2 regions of the Clostridium sp. HMP27 genome follow, and region 1 is predicted to be linked to the other one. Evidence: a T-box and tRNA genes for the amino acid it is inferred to sense, from the RefSeq annotation. Region 1 holds a T-box; the other holds one or more tRNA genes.

The links. The T-box of region 1 lies ahead of leuS (leucine--tRNA ligase). A T-box ahead of a tRNA ligase gene usually reads a tRNA of that ligase, here a tRNA-Leu.
Region 2: it encodes a tRNA-Leu, which carries the amino acid that the T-box ahead of leuS (leucine--tRNA ligase) is inferred to sense. The anticodon was not compared.

Annotation. Positions count from the first base shown of each region.
Region 1 is NZ_JMFY01000001.1:134,563-137,871, forward strand. Features, by position in the region: gene leuS (leucine--tRNA ligase) at 1-1,683, opposite strand, end outside; T-box leader at 1,753-1,959, opposite strand; tRNA gene DP68_RS00640 (tRNA-Gln) at 2,054-2,129, opposite strand; gene DP68_RS00645 (hypothetical protein) at 2,206-2,721, opposite strand; gene DP68_RS00650 (DnaJ domain-containing protein) at 2,756-3,309, opposite strand, start outside.
Region 2 is NZ_JMFY01000017.1:105,664-108,972, forward strand. Features, by position in the region: gene polA (DNA polymerase I) at 1-68, shown strand, start outside; gene coaE (dephospho-CoA kinase) at 154-753, shown strand; gene DP68_RS08235 (lytic transglycosylase domain-containing protein) at 759-1,301, shown strand; tRNA gene DP68_RS08240 (tRNA-Leu) at 1,373-1,457, shown strand; gene DP68_RS08245 (YhgE/Pip domain-containing protein) at 1,588-3,309, shown strand, end outside.

The DNA.
Region 1 (3,309 bases):
TTGATGAGTTAAGGATGTAAATGGTTCATCAAAGTTTAAATAGCCCATATCTCTAAGCGCCTTTGTAATAAATCTAGCATATAAAAGATGCATGCAAGCATGTTCAGGGCCTCCTACATACTTATCCACAGGAAGTATTTCGTTAATCATTTCAGAATTAAAAGCTTCTTTATCATTTTTATTATCTGCATATCTTAAGTAATACCAAGAAGAACATACAAATGTATCCAAAGTATCTGCTTCTCTCTTTGCATGACCACCGCATACTGGGCAAGTAGTATTTATAAATTCCTCTGATTTAGCAAGAGGAGATTTACCATCTGGAGCAAATTCAACGTCATATGGCAGCTTTACTGGCAGCTGATCTTCAGGTACTGGGACAGTTCCGCACTTATCACAATGTATCATTGGAATAGGTGTACCCCAATATCTTTGACGAGATACAAGCCAGTCTCTTAATCTATAGTTTATTTTTTCTGAGCCTAATTTTTTGTCTTCAAGCTTTTTAACAATAGCGCTTCTTGCTTCTTCAGAATTTATTCCATTGAATTCTTCACTATTTATCATAGTTCCTGGGTCTGTATAAGGAAGATCTCCACCATCTACAACTCTTTCAATTGGAAGATTGTATTTAGTTGCAAAAGCAAAATCTCTTTCATCATGAGCTGGAACGGCCATAACTGCACCAGTACCATAGGTATTTAATACGTAATCTCCAACCCAAATAGGAACCTTGCGTCCATTTACAGGATTTATAGCATAAGAACCAGTAAATACTCCTGTTTTTTCTCTAGTTATGGATTGTCTTTCTATATCAGATTGTTTTTTAGTTTCATCTTTATATGCTTCTACCTGTTCTTTATATTCATTTGTAGTAACCTTATCCACTAGTTCGTTTTCAGGGGCAAGCACCACATAAGTTACACCATACAATGTATCTGCTCTTGTGGTAAATACACTAAACTCTAAATTAGAGTTATCTATTTTAAAGTTAACTTCAGCTCCTGTAGATCTTCCAATCCAGTGTTTTTGCATTGATTTTGTTTTTTCAGGCCAATCTAGGGTATCAAGCTTTTCTAAAAGCTCATCTGCATAATCTGTAATTTTTAAGAACCATTGAGTTAAGTTCTTTTTTGTAACCTCTGTACTGCATCTTTCGCAGCTGCCATCAACAACCTGCTCATTTGCAAGAACAGTATTACAGCTAGGGCACCAATTAACAGGAGCTTTTTTTCTGTAAGCAAGACCCTTTTCATATAACTTTAAAAATAACCATTGGTTCCATTTGTAGTAATCTTCTTTACAAGTTATAACCTCATTTTCCCAGTTAAACATTGCTCCCATAGCTTTTAGTTGCTTTTCCATGGTTTCAATGTTTTTCATTGTGGAATCATAAGGATGTATTCCTGTTTTTATAGCAAAGTTTTCTGCAGGAAGACCAAAGGCGTCAAAACCCATAGGTTGAAATACATTATATCCTTGCATTTTTTTAACTCTTGCCCATGAATCTACAGGTCCGTAATTGAACCAGTGTCCCGCATGAAGTTTACTTCCAGATGGATAAGAAAACATTTCAAGAACATAAAGCTTTTTTCCAGGATTATTTTTATCGAATTTATATAGTTTTGATTCTTCCCACTTTTTTTGCCACTTTTCATCAATTTTTGTGCTGTAGTTAGCCATATATTATCGCTCCCTTTAATTTGAATTTTATATATTTATTTATAAAACAAAAAACCTTCGTCTCTTAATAAAAGAGACGAAGGTTTAAACTCCGCGGTACCACTCTATTTAAAGCTAAGGATTAGCTTTCTCTTAAAATTTTAACGGAATAACCGTATCTGTTTTTCTACAGATAAGCTCCCAAGGCGAGTTCATAATTCATTACTACTGTTTTACACCACACAACAGCTCGCTAAAAGTAATAAAATTACTACTACTCCTGTTCAAAGCCTTTAAATATAAAATTTTATTAAATTTTATACTAAATAGATTTTAATGTCAATACCTATAAAGTTATAAAAGAAGAACTCTTGATTAACAAGAGTTCTTATGGCTGCCCATGCTGGACTCGAACCAACAGGATGCCTGCTCCAGAGGCAGGTGCCTTACCATTTGGCTAATGGGCATTATATCTATTTTTTTGTCGACCATATTGTCGACATTTATTATTATATCAAATTATTAAAATGTGTCAACAGTTTTTTATAAGTTTTTTAGAAGTTTTGTCTTAACATAATGTATTGCATAAGTTAGCACATAGTCATAAAAATAGAAGGCTATTTCTAAGGCCATAATAAAAAGAGGTATAGGCAATTTGATTTTAGTTAAATCAACTTCTCCTAAAAATAAGAATTTGTATAAAAGATAACACAAAAATAAGCACAAATTAAAAAATAGATATTTTAAAAGCCATTCTAGCTTTGAATTTCTAATTCTTTCTATAAGAAATTTTATAATTCCATAGGTTCCAAAGAAAATAATATATAAAATCACTTGTCCTCTAAGCCCTAATAACAAAAAACTTATAATGGAAGTAGCAATATACATAACTATGGTGTTTTGCAAACTTGTAGATATTAAGGCTACAGGAGTTAAGGAGGAAGCTATTCCTAATATAAAAATCTTATTTGTAGGTATTATAGTACTTAGATATATTAATAAGACACCTAGGGCTGTAAGAAAGCCTCCCTTTGATATATGAGAACTTTTCAAAGTCATCATCTCCTAATTTGAACTAGTTATGATATTTTAATTAACAACAACTAATTAAATCTCCACCTAAACATTCGCAGCAGCAATCAGCGCAATAAAGTTTAAGGCATAAGTCACCCATACCATTATCATTTCTTCTAGTAGAATAATAAGGTTCCCTATAAGAGTTATTCATACTGTTGATGCGATTTAGAGCTTCTCTATATTCTGAATTTGAAGGGTCCATGTTACAAGCATTGCGAATATATTGATAAGATGAATCATGCCAACCCTTTCTTAAGTATACAAGTCCCATAAGGTAATTCCATTCTGCATTTCTTACATTTATATTTTCTAGCTTTTGTTGGGCGGAATTAAAGTTTCCATTTTGTATATCCATTCTTATACTATTATAATCGCTGTAATTATTAGAATTAGAAGAGTTGTAATTATTATTAGAGCCATTATATGAAGTACTTTGACCGTTTTTCATAAGATAATCATAAGCTTCATTTAGCTCTCTCATCTTTTCTTCAGCTAAGTCCTTTAAAGGATTATTACCATATTGATCTGGATGATATTTTTTTGCCTGTTCTCTATAAGCCTTTTTTATTT
Region 2 (3,309 bases), on a different contig from region 1:
TAATGCCTCTTAATGTACCGTTAGAAGTAGATATGCATGAAGGAGAAAGCTGGTATGATGCAAAGTAGAGAACTAAATGAAGATGGGAAAAATATCAGATTATATAGTTTTTACCAGTTGAAAACAGAGTGCTTAAGAAGGTATAATGGCAATATGCTAAGAATTGGATTAACTGGAGGGATTGGTAGTGGAAAAACTACCATATCTTCCTTATTAAAAGAAAAGGGTATACCTATAGTTGATGCAGATATTATAGCACGAGAGGTTTTAAAGGAATATCCCGTAATTATTGAAACTATTAAAGAAAAATTTGGAGTGGAATTTATAGATGGAAATGGAGAGCTAATTAGAAGAAAGTTTGGGAACTTTATATTTAAAAACCCACTAAAAAGGGTAGAGTATGAAGAAATTATAATTCCGTATATAAAAAAAGAAATATTTGATCAAATGAATCAATATGAAAAGCTGGGAGAAATGGCATGTGTAGTAGATGCACCAACTCTTATAGAGCAAGGGCTTAATGAATGTATGGATTTTAATATATTAGTTTGGGTAGATAGAGAGACTCAAATTGAAAGAGTGAAGGAAAGAGATAAATTAAAATATGAAGAAATTTTGGATAGAATTAACTCACAAATGTCATTAAACAAAAAAAGAAAGATAGTAGATTTTATAATAGATAATACCTTTACTATAGAAGAAACTAAAAAACAAGTTGAAAGACTTGTGAGAGTGATAAAATCGGGGGTGTAAGTTTTTTGAAAAAAGTCATAAAAATAATCTTAGTAATAGTTGTAGCATTTTATTTGTTTAAAGTTCCATCTATAGTGAGAAAATTTTATCCATTAAAGTACTCTGAAAGTATATATAAATATGCAGATAAATATGAAGTGGATCCATACTTAATAGCTGCAATTATAAGGACAGAAAGCAGTTTTAATCCAGGCGCTGTTTCTTCAAAGGGTGCAAAAGGATTGATGCAAATCATGCCTGAAACTGGAGAATGGATTTCTATGAAAATGGATATAAAGGGCCATGGTGAAGAAAAACTTTTTATACCAGATTATAATATAAATATGGGATGTTGGTATATAAGTGATCTTATTAAGCAGTTTGATAATTTTGATTTAGCATTAGCTTCGTATAATGGTGGTAAGGGGAATGTACAAAAGTGGCTAAAGGACACTAGATATTCAAAGGATGGAGAAACTTTAAGTTATATTCCATTTAAAGAAACGGATAAGTACGTGAAAAAGGTTAAGGTAAGTTATAATATTTATAAGTTTTTATATGGAAGATAAAATTTAATCTATGCCACTTGACTGTTAACATTGATGTTGATATAATAAAAATGCATAAGTAATAATGATTTGCAGATGTGGTGGAACGGCAGACACGCTATCTTGAGGGGGTAGTGTCCACAGGGCGTGCGGGTTCAAATCCCGCCATCTGCACCAGATGGGATTTAAAACTACCTACTAGTTAGGTAGTTTTTTTGCATTTACTATTTTAATTTATTGTACTGAGTAGTATAATAAGTTGGGTGAGTTTATAATATTAATTTTATCAAAGAAGGGTTGCAAAATTATGAAAAAATTGAAAGACAGTTTAAGAGGGATTTTTAAAATTTACAAAAGAGATATAAAAAATATAATCACAAATTATGTAGCAATAATTATAATAATTGGCATAACTGTACTACCTTCTCTTTATGCGTGGTTTAATATTGAAGCTTCTTGGGATCCATATTCAAATACAAAAAATCTTTCTGTAGCAGTGGTGAATTTGGACAAGGGTACTGAATTTAGAAACGTAAAAATTAATGTTGGGAATGAAGTGATAAGTAAATTAAAAAGTAATCAGGATATAGGATGGAAATTTGTAAATGCAAGTGAAGCTGAAAATGGTGTAAAAAAGGGAAAGTATTATGCCACTATAACAATTACAAAGGATTTTTCAAAGAACTTGCTTTCTATTGTAACTGAAAAAAGTCCTAAAAAATCGGAACTAATTTATACAGTTAATGAAAAAGTAAATGCTATAGCTCCTAAAATTACTGGAAAAGGAGCAAGTAGTTTACAAGAAGAAGTTACAAAAACATTTATTAAAACAGCTAGTGATACAATTTTATCTATGAGTAACCAACTTGGAGTTACATTGGAAAATAATAAGCCTCAACTAAAGAAACTTGCAGATAGTATTATTGAAATAGATAATAGAATGCCTGAAATTGCAAAACATATAGATGATGCTTATTCAGGATCATTAGTTTTTAAAGAGTATATGGAAAAGGTACAGGGCAATACAAAAAATATATCTGATACATTGAATAAAACTATTAATATTGCTAAAACAGGAGATGAAGCTTTAGGAAAATCAATAAATGTTATGGATAATATATCTCCAGCTATTAAGTCAGATTTAACTCTTTTAAAAGACACAACAAATACGGCTAAAACGCTTTTAAATTCAGCATATAACTTTCAAAATAATAGTGGAGGGTTAAGAAGAATTTTAGATAATGTAAGTGATATATATTCAGATGGAATAAAAAAAATTAATTCACAAATAAATCTTCTAAATTCACTAGATAAAAAACTTAATAGTGTTGATACAACTATAACAAAAAATGGTAGTAAAATTATAAGAAAATTTATTAGTAATCTTTCAGCTATTAAAAGTGAAATGTCAGGCCAAAGGAGAGTTATTAACTCTATAATTACAACAATGGACGAAGGAAATGAGGTTTTACCTGAGAGCATACGCGCAGCAATTCAAGGTGCTGATGATATTATGGATTTTACAGATGAAATTATTAACACCTTTGATACTGAAACTGAACCTGCAATTAATGATTCTCTAAAGGATCTTCAAGGTATATCTAGTAACGGCATTGTCATGCTTGAAAATTTTCAAGATAATATTCCTTTAATTGATAGTTTACTTCAACTAGCTAGTGATGGAGTAGGTATGGGAAGTGATCGATTGAAGGAAATAAAAGAGGAGTTTCCTGGAATTCAAAATGATATGCATGAAAGAGCTGAAAAATTACGAGGATTAAGTGATGATGAAAAAATTAATGAGATCATAAATATATTAAAGAGAGATGCAAAGGCTGAAAGTGAGTTTTTAGCAAATCCTATAGAAATGAAAGAAAATAAGCTTTTCGCAATACCTAATTATGGCTCAGCTATGGCTCCATTTTATACAGTACTTGCTTTATGGGTAGGGGGGCTTATTGCACTTGCTTTACTGTCGGTGGAGGTAAAAAGTTTTGAGGATGGATTAGAAATATCTCCAACCCAAGAG